Regions from separate parts of the Phocaeicola acetigenes genome, predicted to be linked through region 1. Evidence: riboswitches for the same ligand, from Rfam matches in the RefSeq annotation. Region 1 holds a riboswitch; each other region holds the start of a gene.

Region 1 (4,088 bases):
CATGCTTTACGTGTATGCTACCGGACGGAAAGAATGGAATGATTTCAAGTACCGCACTTTCTATTCGGAAACCGATGGATTTTATCCCTCTGTCGGAATAGCCTTTATTCCCACAGCTTTTTCTGCGATTCGCTCCGATATTCTGTCATTCACTAAACTCCGCTTCGATTACAGCGAGACTGGAGCTACCCATCAGTATGCCTTGATAGAAGGACTGTGGCAAAAGAACCAAAACTTCGACTACGAGGCACTAACACAAGGAAAAAGCCCTGTCGAAACCACCAAATCGTACGAAGCCGGCATCGACTTAGGAATGTTCCAAAACCGGTTGAACCTATCTCTTACTTTATATACCTCTACCACTCACAGTGTAGCACTGACCCAACAAGCGAACTATAACCAGTTAATGAATGCCACTATCGAAAACAGAGGAGTCGAAATGTCTCTCCAACTCAAACAGCCCTTAGGTCCTGTAGAATGGAATAGCAACCTTACTTACACACTAAATAAGAACAAGATAAAAGACTTTACAAATATCTCTTCTGATGGAACAGAAACAGATATCCCATCGTTTGAAATGATAACTTCTTATCACCCTATCGCACAGGAAAAACTTGTAAAAGGCGGCTCCATAGGCGACATATACGTCCGCGCATTCCGCACCGACAGCAAAGGAAACCTTGTCATCGGGAGCGACGGGTTACCGGAAAAAAACAATGAATACACCTATGCCGGTAATGCTGCTCCCAAGTATCAGATAGGATGGAGCAACGACTTCAACTGGAAAGAAATAGCCTTAAGTTTCGTTCTACAGGGAAACTTTGGAGGAAAAGGTCTGTCCCTCACTCAGGCGATGATGGACCAGTACGGTGTATCGAAGGCTACTGCTGATGCACGTAACAACGGCGGTGTATGGGTAGGACAGCAGCTTATCCCAGCCAAGCAATATTATAATTATGTAACTGGTCTGGAGGGGGTAGGAGCAGCCTATATATACGACGCTACCAATGTGCGTCTGGCAGAACTCTCGGTAGGATATACCATTCCTATGCACCGTTGGGTAAACTGGATACAGAGTATCAAGGTTTCGTTTGTAGGACGCAATCTGTGCATGATTTACAACAAAGCGCCGTTCGACCCCATGAGTACGGCCAGTATGGGCAACTTCATGCAGGGAATAGATTATTTCAACCTGCCCAGTTTGCGCAACCTCGGTTTTTCTGTCAGCATGGACTTTTAGTTCAAAAAACAATTTAGCTGACACAGTAAACTGATAGAAAAGACTCTTCAAGAAGAGTAAGTAATATTAGTCGTATAAAGTGTCCCACTGCAAGGAGACACCTGTCTCCTTGCAGTGGGACACTCGTCTCTTTATAGTGAGACGGACGTACCCTTACAATGAGACACCCTTCCTGTTTAAGTATCCAACGAGATAAAACATCAAACAAGATACAACTATTTCATTTATTTTCTATATTTGCTCACGAATTGGTTCCACATCCTTGTTCTAGGAAACGGATTAAAAGGGAATCGGGTGAAAATCCCGGACAGTCCCGCTGCTGTAAAGCTCTATACCAAACTTTCTGAAAAATGCTCATACCACTGATATACAATGGCTATATTGGGAAGGTTTCAGAGAGGGAGTCAGTCAGAAGACCTGCCATCATTCATTTGCTCAGTGCCCTCTGGGGTTAGGGAAACTGTTGCCTGTTTTTTCATTTTATAAGAACCGACATGTATAAGCAGACCATCATGCGTGCCGTTTGGCTGATGTGTATCCTTGTATGGGGACATTGTATCTCTATATATGCACAAAGTAAGCTGGATAGCCTACAACATTTGGGAGAAGTCGTAGTAACGGCACGTACTTTCCAAAAAGAAGTTATTCCCGTACAGCAACTGTCCGGAAACGAATTGCAGCGCCTCAGCTCACATAATGTGGCCGATGCATTGCGTTATTTCTCCGGAATACAAATCAAAGATTACGGAGGAGTAGGAGGTCTGAAAACCGTAAACATCCGAAGCATGGGAACCAATCATGTAGGGGTATTCTACGATGGCATTGAACTGGGTAACGCACAGAACGGTACCGTAGACCTGGGACGATTCTCTTTGGACAACATGGAATCGGTTACACTGTACAACGGCCAGAAAAGTGCTATTTTCCAACCTGCAAAGGATTTCGGCTCTGCCGGCTCTATTTATTTACAATCACGTACCCCAAAGTTTGAAAACGAAGAACGTTACCATGTAAAGACAACCTTTAAGACCGGTTCGTTTGGAGTAGTCAATCCCTCCATATTATGGGAGCAGAAAATTCACGACAAACTTTACAGCTCTCTCAGTGCCGAGTATATGTATACCACCGGAAAATATAAATTCCGCTATCAGACTAAAGACGGATACGATACTACCGCTGTACGTCAAAATGGTGATGTACAGGCTCTGCGCGTAGAAGGCGGACTGTTTGGAAAAATAGACCAGGGATATTGGCGTGCAAAAGCCTATCTGTATAACTCCGAGCGAGGATATCCCGGTGCCATTGTACGCAACAAGTTCTCACACGAAGACCGTCAGTGGGATACTAATTTTTTCACACAGGGTACATTCAAAAAAGATTTTTCGTCCCGGTACAGCCTGTTATGCAACATAAAATATGCCTACGACTATTTGCATTATCTGGCAGACCCGAACAAAGATGAATCTTTGATGTATACCAACAATCATTATTACCAACAGGAAGTTTATGCTTCGGCTGCAAACCGGTTTACCATTTTACCGGGATGGGATGTCAGCGTGTCTGCCGACTATCAGTTCAATTTACTGAATGCCGATTTACAGGACTTTGTATATCCTCGCCGGCATACCGGACTGATAGCAGCTGCCACAGCCATTTCACTCGACCGGTTTAAAGCACAGGCCAGCCTGCTTGGAACTTTTGTACACGATAAAGTCCGGACAGAAAACGAATCGGCCCCCAACAAACAGGAATGGACTCCAGCTGTAGTCGCCTCGTATCAGCCATTCAAATCAATTGACTTGAATATCCGTGGCTTTTACAAGCGTATCTTTCGAATGCCAACCTTGAACGACTTGTATTATACTTTTGTAGGAAATGTAGATCTGGACCCTGAGTATACAAACCAGTACAATCTGGGATTTACTTATAGCAAATCTTTTTCCCACAGTTGGCTTCGCTACATAGAAATACAGACAGACGTATATTACAACGAAGTTGAAAACAAAATTATAGCTACACCGACTTCCAATTTTTTCCGGTGGACAATGATTAACCTGGGAAAAGTGGAAATACGAGGTATTGACGCTGCCCTGCAAACGGGATGGCAAATAGGAAGAGAGTTCCGCCTGAACGGAAGAATCAACTATACCTATCAAAAAGCACAGGACTTCACCGACCCTTACGATGAGTTCTATGGAGGACAGATACCTTACATTCCCTGGCATAGCGGTTCGGCAGCAGTAAATGCCAACTGGCGCTCGTGGGAAGCCAACTATAGTTTTATCTATACAGGAGAGCGGTATTCGTCGCAAGCCAATATTCTGGCCAATTACCAGCTGCCGTGGTATACCAGCGACTTATCGGTAGCCAAAACCCAGCGAATCGGTCCGGGCGACTTGAAACTAACATTAGAAATCAACAATCTGTTCAACCAGCAATACGAAGTGGTGATTTGCTATCCTATGCCGGGTATCAATTTCAAACTCATTGCACAATATACTTTTTAAATGAAAACGGACTTTATAAAATTATTCCACCATACATACAGTTTTGTTCTATCTGTCTTCATCGGCTTCATGCTTGCAGGATGCCGGGGAGAACTGCCGGTCATTGAATCTGAAATAGAATATGTAACCGATCCCACTTTGCCGAAGTCAATCAAAGGACTCTATGTATTGAACGAAGGAAATATGGGAAGCAACAAGTGTACACTCGACTTCTTCGACTATAATACCGGAGGCTATCACCGCAACATTTATGCAGAGCGAAATCCCGGAGTAGTAAAGGAGTTAGGCGATGTAGGAAATGACATTGCTATTTACGGGAATAAACTTTTTGCCGTAATCAA
Region 2 (4,088 bases), on a different contig from region 1:
TCATTTTTTCTTTCTTCAATATTTTATGCCTACAGTTAGCCGAAACGAACGTCCCGGCATAGGAAAGTTCTTCACAATCTCATAATTTTTGTTCAAAAGATTAAGCACTTCTATCCGTAAAGAAGTAGTCATTTTTCGAAAACGGAAGTCACGGTATGCAGAAACACTATGATCTGTATATCCATCAAGTCGATTCTTGGTGATATTCTGTCCCAGAACATAACGTTTTCCAGAGAAAAGCATTGCATACGACAAGTTCACATAGGGTGTTTCCAGTACAGCCTGCCCCGAACCCGATACACGTGGGGTATAAGCAATCTGATGTTTATAAGTCATACTCTCGGGAGAATCAGGATTGGAACTGGTGACATCGAGAGCCCGCTGATATGTATAATTTCCGGAAAGAGTCAATAAATATCCCTCAAATGGCGTCAGACAAATATTGGCAGTGACATCTATGCCTTTAATATCAACCTTGCCTAAGTTCACCATACTCCATATAAACAGGTTTTTGGTAGGAGTAGCTACTATCTTATCGGTTACCCGATTGGCATAAGCATCAACGGTAGCCGACAAAGAAGAAACCAATCCCTCAAATTGTTTACCATAAGTCAGACCGATATTATATTGCTGCGCCTGCTCCGGTTTCAAGCGAATATTTCCAGTCTGCCCGTAATACAAATCATTGAAACTGGGCAAACGGAATATATCCTTATAAAAGAAACGTATTCTAAATTCTTCTCTGGGAAAAGGCTTGAAAGATGCACTGAAATAAGGGCTCCACTTCCGGTGTCCTCCCGCACTGCTTCCGACCGACACATCCTCGTTGATAACAGTTGCCAATACTGAAGCCGAAACTGTCATCCATTCATTTACGTATTTTCCAGCCAGGGCAGTCAGCCATGAATAACGTACCGGCTTAGCAAAATTATGTAAATCAGCATTCATCCGGTTGATACTTCCGTCAGTTGAAAGTGAAAAAGAAAGATTATCGAATGCCCGATACAGAGCTGAAGCTGAGACATAATACTCCTGCTGGTAATAATTATTTTCCGATTGTCCGGTACTCCCCTTATAATCCGGATCTAAATAACGCTGGTAACTCCAGTTCCATTTGGCTGAGGCCTGAACCGCCCATCGATGGTTCAATTCCTTTTTATAATGTCCCTGTACAAAAACATTCTTATCCCATAAATGCTGGGAGGCATAATCATAATAATAGGTAGTAGCATTAGGCAAGCCTCTCGACGACTGATAATAATATGCCTTGAGGCGAAGTTGTTCTTTATCCGAAAAATTCCCAAAGACATTGACCTCAGTCCGCAAATTCTGTACTTCGGTATTCTTTCGTTTTTCCCTGCTATGCTGATCATCTTTATCCCCATAATATAAAGTATACGGATAACGACCATCAGACGACATCCATTCTCCTTGAGCTGTCAGACTCCATTTGTCCGCTAATTGCTGCTCCCAATACAATGAAGGATTAACAAGTCCCCAAGAGCCCGTCTTCAGAGTACCTTTCAACAAAGAATTCTTCCCGTCCTCAAAATGAGGAGTTAAGGTTTGAATACTCAATGTCCCAGCTGAAGCAAACAAACGAGCTGGCTGAAAGATTTGCTCTCCCTGTCCATTATTCAATACTAATTTATCTACATTCTCCAATGAAAATCGTCCAAGGTCAATCTGTCCTGTCTGACAATCAGTCACTGCAATTCCATCATAAGAAACAGCAGTATGCTGAGCACCTAAACTGCGTACCGAAACAGTCTTTAATCCACCAATACCTCCATAATCTTTTACAGTAACTCCAGAGAAATGTTTTACCGCATCTGATACCTGCATTACATTTAAAGCTTTTAACTCTTCAGCAGAGAGTATCTGAACAGGGGCAGTTGCACGAACTTCCCTTATCTGATAACGGTCGGTTACTGTTACTTCAGGAATAGTGTATACTCGGGCTGTATCCAATACAGTTTGTGCAAACGAAGACCCCGTTACACTACTTATCCCCAATCCTGCAAGCCATATGATTTTAACAATACGCTTCATGCTGTTTTTCAATTCACTACAAACAAAAACAGCTTTCTTCCCCTAATATACGAATGAATGAAGATATAAAAACGAAAAATTCATTCTACGCTTTTTCCTCGAAAGCTGCGAAAAATATATGGCAGGTCTTCTGACTTGTTCTTATCAGCAAACGCCTTCCCAAACGAATTCAGTGGCATAAATGTCTGCTAACCTTATTATATAGAACTTACAGCAGCGGGACTGTTCAGGACTCTCACCTGATTCCCTTTTAATTGGTTTCGAAAAGAAATACGAAACTCAAACCATATGTAGCAAAGGTAAGAAAGTTTTTCAATAAGCAGAAAAAATTCCATATTTTTGTAAGAAAATCAATCTTAAATATATCAAACTATGATGAAGGAACTAGAATTAAAGTATGGTTGTAACCCCAACCAAAAACCGGCACGTATTTTCATGAAAGAGGGAGAACTTCCTATTGAAGTACTGAATGGACGTCCCGGTTACATCAACTTTTTAGATGCTTTAAACGGATGGCAATTAGTGAAAGAACTGAAAGAAGCCACTGGTATGCCTGCCGCAACTTCATTCAAACATGTCAGCCCGGCAGGAGCAGCTATTGGCCTGGAATTGGATGATACGATGAAACAAATTTATTTCGTAGACAATCTTCCGTTGTCTCCTCTGGCTTGTGCTTACGTACGTGCCCGTGGCGCAGACCGCATGTCTTCTTACGGCGACTTTATTGCACTTAGCGACATCTGTGACGAAGCAACAGCCCGTTTCATCAATCGTGAAGTTTCCGACGGAGTAATTGCTCCCGGATATACAGATGAAGCACTGGAAATTCTAAAAAACAAACGTAAAGGAACTTACAATGTAATAAAAATCGATCCGAACTACCAGCCTGCTCCCATCGAACGCAAAGATGTATATGGTATCACTTTCGAACAGGGACGAAATGAAATCAAGCTCAACAGCGACGAACTGTTCAGCAACATTCCGACTCAAAACAAGGAATTTCCCGAAGCGGCAAAACGTGATTTGATGATTGCTCTTATCACCTTAAAATACACACAGTCCAACTCTGTATGCTACGTAAAAGACGGACAGGCAATTGGTATCGGTGCAGGACAACAAAGCCGCATTCATTGTACAAGATTGGCAGGAAATAAAGCTGATATCTGGTATCTTCGCCAACATCCCAAAGTATTGAATCTTCCCTGGATAGAAAAAATCCGACGTGCAGACCGCGATAATACTATTGATATCTATATCAGCGACGACCATGATGATGTGCTGGCAGAAGGAACATGGCAGCAGTTCTTCACTCACCGGCCGGAAGTCCTGACCAGAGAAGAAAAACGCGCCTGGCTGAATACATTGAAAGGCGTATCCTTAGGTTCTGATGCATTTTTCCCCTTTGGAGATAACATCGAAAGAGCTCATAAAAGCGGAGTTGAATACATAGCCCAAGCTGGAGGATCTGTTCGCGATGACCATGTAATTGCAACCTGTGACAAATATCACATCGCAATGGCCTTCACAGGTATCCGATTATTCCATCATTAATACCACTCCTAAATGCAGCTGGATTTTCATCTTAATCATATGAATTCCAACTGCATTTATTTTTACAAATTCTTTTTCTCATATATTCCCCTTAAATAAATACAATATCCTTTATTAAAAAAAACACACAATCGTTTTCAATATTTAAAACATTACGTATATTTGCAACGACATCAAAAAAAGCCTTAATAAATACAAATAAAAAGAACCTTAACCGCAACTAAAATGAAAACACATTTTACAATCCAGTTCTCTGGGTAAAGAGAACGTACATCCTTCATGGACCTGTAAAAAACAGGATATCAACATTCAATTATCAAATAATTTTAAATCAAACCAAATCTATGAAAAGAAGCAGATTTTCACAATTGCTATTGCTTTTGCTGATGACTTCCGGTAGTGGTGCAGTTTATGCAAATGCCAATAGCTCATTAGGTTTCAATGGTTTACCCGTGTCCCAACAAGCCAACAAAATTACAGTTCAA
Region 3 (4,088 bases), on a different contig from region 1:
CATAAATATCGTAGGGATAGCTTGATATAGGTAATAGGCTTTCCCGAAATCCATTTACTTCCATTGTAGTATCACAATAGATAAATTCATTGGTAACGGGGCAGTTTTCTATTTTCCCGTTACCGTGTATAGCAAATAAGTCTCCATAATTCCCATTTTCATCGTGTGAGCATCGTTGTTTACCATAGGGTACAACGGTTGTATTTGCCCAGTACTGTCGGTTGGCATCGCGTCGTACAATTGCTTTACTTAGGTCATCGAATAGTCCATAGGCATAGGTTTTCCTGTTCTCCAATCGTACAGTAATTCCGTATAGTGTATTTTCATCTTGCAGGATGTTTTCACCATAATCAATAGTAAGCTCTCCTTGAATTTGGGTGAGAGAAGTTTCCATATAGTTTGGCTCATTACACGGGTTGTCATCGTCTTTACATGCCCATAGCATGAAAGGTACGAATAATAATATAAGTGCTTTCAGTTTCATAGATTTGTGGTTTTTAATCTAATTGCAAGGTAGATAAAGGTTTTGAGATAGAAAAATCGGATGCTTGGTTTAACGCGAGAGTTTTTTCAATTTTAACTATAAAAACAACCAGTTTGTCTTTGTATGCGATTACGGATTTATCCATCCATCAGTCGATTGATCGTTTTTCGATTACGTATCTGCTTTTTCTTGAAAAATAAAATGTTTTGAAAATCCGGTTTTCTCTTTCATAAAGTCTGATTTTTCAGTTTTTCGCTAACTGATACTTTTGTAATTTAATGAATTTTAACAGGCAAAAAAGAGGAAATAAATCAAAAAAAGGACTGTATACATGCTTTATAATATGTATTTAGGGGATGAAACAAAGGAAAAAAGGACTCGTAAAAGAGGGTTTTGATACTTGTATCGGTGGGTGACGATACTTGTATCGTGAGCTTACGCTATTAGTAACACATGCCAACGGTATTAATAGTGTAAAAAAAGGGGATTAAAAGAGGTTTTTATTCCTGTTTTTTAGCAGAGTGGAGTGTTTTTTCTTCTCTTTTAAAAGATGTATATCCGGGTGATAAAAAGATGTGATTCTTGTTGTGTGAGAAGATATTTGTTGTGTAATGCATGTGTATTGTGTAACCTGTACGGATAGGTAGTGAATTTTCTGTCTTTTTGTATTTGGGTATACCCCCAAAAAAGTGGAAATTTGCAACCGGACTTGCCTTTGAGTCTAAAAAGGCCTGTTTTAGGGGACTTGAATTGACATTTTGATAAATGTATATTCCACTGAAGTGAGACACTTTCATTTTGTCATTTTACGGAAAAATTGGAAAAAGAAAAATGCCAATGGGGCTTTATTTGTCCGATTAAGCTTTTGTGTATATCCAAAATATTATATCTTTGTTGCCGGAAATGGTTCCGTGTGTCTGTTCGGACAAGCGGATTAAAAGGGAATCAGGTGGAATTCCTGAACAGTCCCGCTGCTGTAAGCTCCTTCAACTCTTCGGAAATAGCTTATGCCACTGATAACTGAACAATATCGGGAAGGCTCCGGAGAGGGGGTAAGTCAGAAGACCTGCCATCATACAAATTTAACTGCACTCGTGGGATAGGCAGTTAAGACTGAATTTATACAATTAATTTTATCAAGTAGGTGTGACCGGAAATTTCTGGTCTTCGTGCTGCTGTGTGTATTTCTGACAGGGAATACTGTATGCCTGTGTGTACAAAACAGGCGGGATGGCTTGTGCTGATTATTGCCGGCGATTTTGGAGGATTGATTGTGTAATGTCATTTTTTATAAAAACAGATTTTTATAAATAATAGTATTATGAATTTTATTGGATTTGCAAGAAAAGCCGTCCTTATGGGGCTTATGGTATGCATTGCCCTGTGTATGGGGGCTTGTTCGTCGGAAAATGGTACTGCAGGAGCAGGAACCTTGAAGTTTGATTTAAACATTGTGCAGGAGGGTACTGATCCTTTGTTTGTGGTGCCGGGACAGGATATGGTGCTGGAATATTCGGGAGAAAATATACAGACGATAGAAGTGGGAAAGCTGTCGGCCGGATGGACTGCAGAAGTGGATTATGAAGCATCTAAAATTGTACTGAATGCTACTGCTGAGGCTGAGAAAGAAGCGAAAATTGAATTTAAGGCGAAAGGTGGAGATGGTACAGAGCAGGTAAAAGAGTTGAGCTTTTATAACCTGAATTCGTTTAATGATCCGAACGGGGCTTTTGTGCTGAATGAGGGAAATATGACTACAGAGAATGGTTCGTTGGGATATATTACTCCGGAAGGTTATGTGATTGGTGATGCATATAAACTGGTGAATGGTACCGAACTGGGAAATGTAGCGCAGGATATGGCGTTCTACAACGGGAAGATTTATGTCATATCGCAGAATGGAAACAAAAATGCGGTGGGAGAGTTATTCGAGAATGATGGCACGCTTGTGGTAATGGATGCGAAAACGTTGAAAAAAGAAGTGACTTTTTCTAGAAATCAGTTGGAAGGACTGGACTGGCCTACACATATCGCTGTTCTTGATGAGAACCATATATATATTCGGGATAATAAAGGGGTGTATCGTCTGGATATGGGAACGGGAAGAATTTCTTTTGTAGAAGGTTCCGACGGAGCTCCTAAGTCGCGTTTTGTGGTAATGGGAGGTAAGGTGTATACATTCCAGAATAAAAACTATATGTGCAATATCCTTGAAATCTCACCGGAATCGGATAGTGTTTCTAAGATAAGTTTGCCTTATTCGGCTCCTTATAAGAGTTTGTATAGTATTGAGAAAGCCGGTGAGGGGGATGTATGGCTTACTGCGACTGGATTTGGTAAATATTATGTGGCTAAGTTTAATCTGGCTACTAAAGAGCTGGACTCTCGGGAAATTGGTTCGGAGCCGAATGTGGGAAGTGCAGGGGTGTCTTTCTGTGTAAAAGATAATATGATTTATTATGCCAATGGCACTACACTGTATCGTATGAAGTTTGATGAGGCTGCCGGAGAGGAACCGGGTGAAGAGGAAATGCTTTGCGATCTTAATCTGCTTGATAGTAATGCAGGACTGTTGTATAACGGACTGGCTGTTCATCCGGTGACGGGACATGTATATGCAAACTCTATCAAATCGTTCCCCTTGTTTACTACAAATCAGATCTGGGTATTCGATTTTGAGACCAGCGTAGACTCTCCGTTTGCCAAATATGAGAATTATACACATTTCCCGGCAGGAGTCTTTTTTTATTCTGAAAATTAATTTATTGTATTGGTTATGAAGAAGTTATTTTATCGTGCTTGGGCTGTATGCATGCTGGCTGTAGCAGTATCGGGATGTTCTGATGATTTGTCGGAGGGTAATTCCGGCGGAGTTGGGAAAGAGGAAATCTTGGGCGGTTATGCCGACCCGAAAGGGGTGATGATATTGAACCAGGGAGCTCCCTCTTCGCAAAATAGTTCTCTGACTTTCATTACTCCGGAAGGTGAAGTGGAGGATAACGTGTACCGTAAGGTAAATGGCTCGGCTTTTGGAAATTATGCGGAGGATTTATGGATGTATAACGGTAAGTTCTATATCGTAAGCGACGGGCTTTTTGAACCTAATGGGGAGAAAACCGATGGTGAACTGGTGATTGTGGATGCTGTAACATTGAAACTTGAAAAGGCTTATCAGATAGAAGATTTGAAGTTTCCTCGGCCGGAAGGAAGTCTGGAGGAAGATGAAATGCTTTCGCTAAGTACTCCTTTTTCCAATATTGCTGTATTGGATGAGAAGAATGTATTTTTTGCCGAAGGACAGGGAATGTTCCGCTTTGATACTACTACGGGAGAGCTGAATCTTATTGAAGGGGCTTATAATTTTGGTAACCAGGGAGGAACTATTGAAGAAGTGGCTTCAACAAGAGGTATCTTGAGAGTGGGAGACTGCCTGTATTGTGGGGGTGGAGGTTTCTGGCAAACTACAAGATTGTTTGAGTTTGCTAAAGATAAGAATGAGGTGAATAGGGTTTTGCCTGATTTGAATGGTGATTTTATTAGTGGAATCTGCCAGACGGGCGAACGTGAGGTGATGCTTGCTACTTGTGGAAGAGGGGGAGAAAAG
Region 4 (4,088 bases), on a different contig from region 1:
CTTCCTCCTCCTTTCCATACATTGTTACTCATCATGAAAGGAAACTGGCGGGCCAGTGCAGTACGTTGGTATTGATACCGGCTATAAAGTTGTTCGGCAATGAGTTCCGACATCTCGTGTACCGACTGAAGGAAGATGTCCTTGGCCAGTTGTTCGATGGCGGTAGGATGCGTGTGTTCGGCCATGTTTTCAGCTTTGATGCGTGCTTCAATGGCCAGTCGGGGTAGGTTCATGGTGGTGAACGAGAGATTGCCTCGTCCCAGTGATGTCTTTTCTCCGTTCAGATTTTCGAATACACGTGTACGGCATCCCATGGTTGCCAGTTCGTAACGATAGCGCTTCGGGTCGTTCTTGTCCCATTTCTCGTGCTGGTTGAAAGGAGTATCCAAGAACATAAAGTTAGGGAACAGTGCCTTGGCTGTGGTACGACATGCTTTTAAGAATAAGTCAAAGTTGGGAGCTTCGAACTGTATTTTTCCTTCAAGTGCTGCATCAAAATCCTGGATAGCCAACTGGTAATCGGCTTCTGAATAAGATACTCCATCTTTTATTTTGAAAATCTGGATAGGGAATACCGGAACTTCTCCTCTTTGTCCCAAACCTTCTACGGTAGCTTTCAGCAGTTCTTCTATCACCATGCGTCCTTCGGCTGATGTATCAGTTCCGTAGTTGATAGAACTGAATACAACTTGGTTTCCTCCTCGCGAGTGCATGGTGTTCAAGTTATGGATGAATCCCTCCATGGCCTGATGGGTTTCTTTTCTGGTTTGAGCATATGCTTTATGCAGAATATGTTCAAGTTCTTCAGCATTGATTGTAATTGCAGATGCCTGTAATGCTTTTACTAACCCCTTTTTCATTTCGGAGTTAGGTTCAATGGAGATCAGATATTGATGTATGGCTTCGGAGAGACTTTCTTCTTTTACGGTTGTTTCTCCTTTTACTTCCAGATAGAAGGACAGAATGGATGTGACTGCTTTCTGATAGCTTTTCAATACTCCCTTTGCCATAAAGAAGTCGAAAGCAGGGATAGCTTGTCCTCCGTGCTGTTCGTTCTGATTGGTCTGGAAAATGATTGTAGCCAGTGTTGCATAGCTCTGGATTGATTGAGGAGTACGGATGCTGCCGTTTTTGGTGTGGAATCCCCTTTCGAACAAATCATCAAGGTCGTACTGGATGCAAGTTGTTGTTTTGGTAGGATAATAGTCCAAATCGTGGATGTGGATATCTCCCAACTGATGTGCTTCTGCATACTTTTTAGGAAGAAGATACTTATAAGTATAATCTTTGGTGATTTCCGAAGCAAATGTCATCATCTGCCCAGCCGGAGTATGGCTTGACATATTGGCATTGCTCAGGTTGACATCATTTTTATCGATGGCGACAATGCCGTCCATGATATGCTTGATTTGCGTTTTTCTTTCGCGCTCGGTGTTTCGCCATTGACGATAGATGATGTACTTTTTTGCCACTTCTGGTTGTACTTTCATTAGCTCAGTCTCGACGATGTCTTGTATATCCTCTACTCCAATGGTAGGTTGGTTGATTTGGAGGATAACGCGCTGGGTAATCTCTTCTATTAAGGTACGGTGGTCGTTGAGGCCTGTGGCTTCGAATGCTTTGCCTATGGCATTAGAGATTTTTACTGCCGAAAAGTCTTCCCGCTTTCCGTCTCGTTTGATAATGCAGATTTCTTTTGTGTTCATAACAGCTTTTTGAAAAAGTAATGGATATAAATGGCTTTTTCATGGCAGGTCTTCTGACTGATTCCTCCCCAAAGGCGACCTTCCCGCAAGTGTATTGCAGTGGCTGTATATGATACTTGGCCTTGGTTCTTTGGAAATCACAGCAGCGGGTACTGTTACCGATTTTCACGATATTCCCTTTTGAAACGCTTGTGTTACCATTAAAAGCTGTACAAAGATAGAAAAAGAGTTTTGCTTGATAAAATAGACTATCTCTTGGTTGTCTAAATTGGGAAATAAAATTCCAGTAAAAACGTTCTTAGAATGTGTTTGAATGGGGTAAATGGATAACTGTAATTTAAAATGGTTTTTCTTTTTAGAAATTCTTCCGTTATTTCTTGTAATATTCCTTCTTTTATATAATAGCCTTTTGGAAACATTTTTGGAAGAATTAAAGACCAAAAAGATGAGATGATTTGTAGTTGTGTATGCAGTAATCTTAAAGTTGAAAACGGTGTACTGCATACACATTATAATAAGTCTGATTAGTCTTGGCTTAATCTTTTATTTCTTCAAACTCGATGTATTCCCCTTCATCACTATCAAATACTTTCTTTTTTCGTGCAGGAGACTGTGAAGAAGAACCGTAAGAAGAACGTTCCTGATAAGTGCTTTCTTTTTCTGTATACTGTGAAGAAGATGTCATCTTTTCTGTCATACGCTTTCCTGTACGGAATATGCTTCCTACAACTTTAGCTGCGGCCGACAGTAAAAGAATAAGAATAATAAATATAAATATGAATATGAAACTCAAAAATCCAAACATAGTTATTGTCGTTATATTTTATAATGATATTAACAACAACCGTGCCATAATTGTTGTTTTATGATTTTTTACGAGTTACAATAGAGAGTAGGATATACCATAAAATAACTGCTGCAAAACCACTGAGCTGGAAGATAATCAGTAAAGGGATGCTGACAGCCAGGAAGATATAACTGATTTTATTGCTTTTCCATGAAAGGTTTTTAAATTTCAATGAAAACATGGGTAGTTCAGCAACCAGCAATAATGACATGACAACTACCAACAGAAAAAGGTAGATTGCATTAAAGTATTGAGATACCAAGAAATTGTGGGCTCCTACGGTCAGTGAACCCCAAAACAAAGCATTGGCAGGAGTCGGCATACCGATGAATGAACTGGTTTGTCGTACATCGATATTGAATTTGGCCAATCGCAATGCCGAAAAGACTGAAATCAGAAAAGCAGTATAAGGTATATATTCGGCAATTGGAGTCAGAAACTCGGGATAATATACTTCTTTGAATAAAGAAAAAACAATCGCAGCAGGAGCAAATCCAAAAGTAATATCATCGGCCAATGAGTCCAATTCTTTTCCTATCGGACTTGATACATGCAACAGACGAGCTGTCATTCCATCGAAAAAATCAAAGCCTGCCCCAATTACGATAAAGAGGAATGCAAGCGTATAACAGCCTTGCAGTGCCATGTAACTGGCAATACATCCGGAGAACAAATTGCAGCAAGTGATTGTATTTGGAATGTTTCGGATGATAACATTGGCCATAATCGTACCTCCTCCTTGTCTTTTTATTTTAATTTAGCAATTACGGTTTGGTTTCCTGTTGTAGCCTGTCCCATTTTTACGCAGACTTCTGTTCCTACAGGAAGATATACGTCAACTCGTGAGCCGAACTTGATGAATCCCATGTGTTCGTCGATGTAGCATTCTTCTCCTTTTGTAGCGTAGGTAACAATACGACGGGCAATTGCACCGGCAATTTGGCGTGCCATGACAGTATGGCCTTCCGGAGTTTCAATAACTACCATTGAGCGTTCATTTTCGGTACTTGCCTTGGGAAGCCATGCCTTCATAAAACGTCCGTTATGATGATCTACATGTTTTATGGTACCATCTACCGGATACCAGTTGGCATGCACATTGGTCACACTCATGAATATAGAAATCATCAGTCGGCGATCATGAAAATATTCATGTTCGTCTACTTCTTCGATTACAACGATTTTTCCATCCGCCGGAGCAACGACAATCTTCTCTGTATTACCGTTGAATAAACGGATTGGGCATCGGAAAAAATTGACCATCAGTAAATAAAGAATTAAACTGATGACCGAAACCACATAAAATGGAATTTTACACTCCAATCCCCAATATAGTGCGGCATTGATAAGCAATAATAAAGCTGCGCTGATAATAAGGATGTGAGTGCCTTCGTGATGTATTCTGATTTTTTTTATTTTATTCAATCGGGTCATAACAAAGTCTACATTTATCGTGCAAAAATAACGTTATTTTGAAAACTCTGCAAATAAACATTGATTAGAATTGCAACTTTCTTCCTTTTTTCGCTAAAAAG

What was found. Region 1 has a riboswitch for cobalamin ahead of O6P32_RS11055 (TonB-dependent receptor). Riboswitches for the same ligand answer to the same signal wherever they lie in the genome.
Region 2: it holds a riboswitch for cobalamin, as region 1 does, so the genes downstream of both, O6P32_RS04970 (TonB-dependent receptor plug domain-containing protein) here and O6P32_RS11055 (TonB-dependent receptor) in region 1, are expected to answer to the same signal.
Region 3: it holds a riboswitch for cobalamin, as region 1 does, so the genes downstream of both, O6P32_RS11850 (DUF5074 domain-containing protein) here and O6P32_RS11055 (TonB-dependent receptor) in region 1, are expected to answer to the same signal.
Region 4: it holds a riboswitch for cobalamin, as region 1 does, so the genes downstream of both, O6P32_RS05125 (anaerobic ribonucleoside triphosphate reductase) here and O6P32_RS11055 (TonB-dependent receptor) in region 1, are expected to answer to the same signal.

The regions. Positions count from the first base shown of each region.
Region 1 covers NZ_JAPZVM010000010.1:32,920-37,007, forward strand. Annotated here, with positions in the region: gene O6P32_RS11050 (SusC/RagA family TonB-linked outer membrane protein) at 1-1,240, shown strand, start outside; cobalamin riboswitch at 1,473-1,681, shown strand; gene O6P32_RS11055 (TonB-dependent receptor) at 1,735-3,747, shown strand; gene O6P32_RS11060 (DUF5074 domain-containing protein) at 3,817-4,088, shown strand, end outside.
Region 2 covers NZ_JAPZVM010000003.1:93,686-97,773, forward strand. Annotated here, with positions in the region: gene O6P32_RS04965 (YncE family protein) at 1-4, opposite strand, end outside; gene O6P32_RS04970 (TonB-dependent receptor plug domain-containing protein) at 16-2,052, opposite strand; cobalamin riboswitch at 2,156-2,356, opposite strand; gene O6P32_RS04975 (phosphoribosylaminoimidazolecarboxamide formyltransferase) at 2,425-3,603, shown strand; gene O6P32_RS04980 (SusC/RagA family TonB-linked outer membrane protein) at 3,948-4,088, shown strand, end outside.
Region 3 covers NZ_JAPZVM010000011.1:111,292-115,379, reverse strand. Annotated here, with positions in the region: gene O6P32_RS11855 (hypothetical protein) at 1-484, opposite strand, end outside; cobalamin riboswitch at 1,372-1,572, shown strand; gene O6P32_RS11850 (DUF5074 domain-containing protein) at 1,806-3,245, shown strand; gene O6P32_RS11845 (DUF5074 domain-containing protein) at 3,261-4,088, shown strand, end outside.
Region 4 covers NZ_JAPZVM010000003.1:133,982-138,069, reverse strand. Annotated here, with positions in the region: gene O6P32_RS05125 (anaerobic ribonucleoside triphosphate reductase) at 1-1,706, opposite strand, end outside; cobalamin riboswitch at 1,733-1,922, opposite strand; gene O6P32_RS05120 (DUF4834 family protein) at 2,242-2,511, opposite strand; gene O6P32_RS05115 (CDP-alcohol phosphatidyltransferase family protein) at 2,570-3,277, opposite strand; gene O6P32_RS05110 (phosphatidylserine decarboxylase family protein) at 3,301-3,987, opposite strand.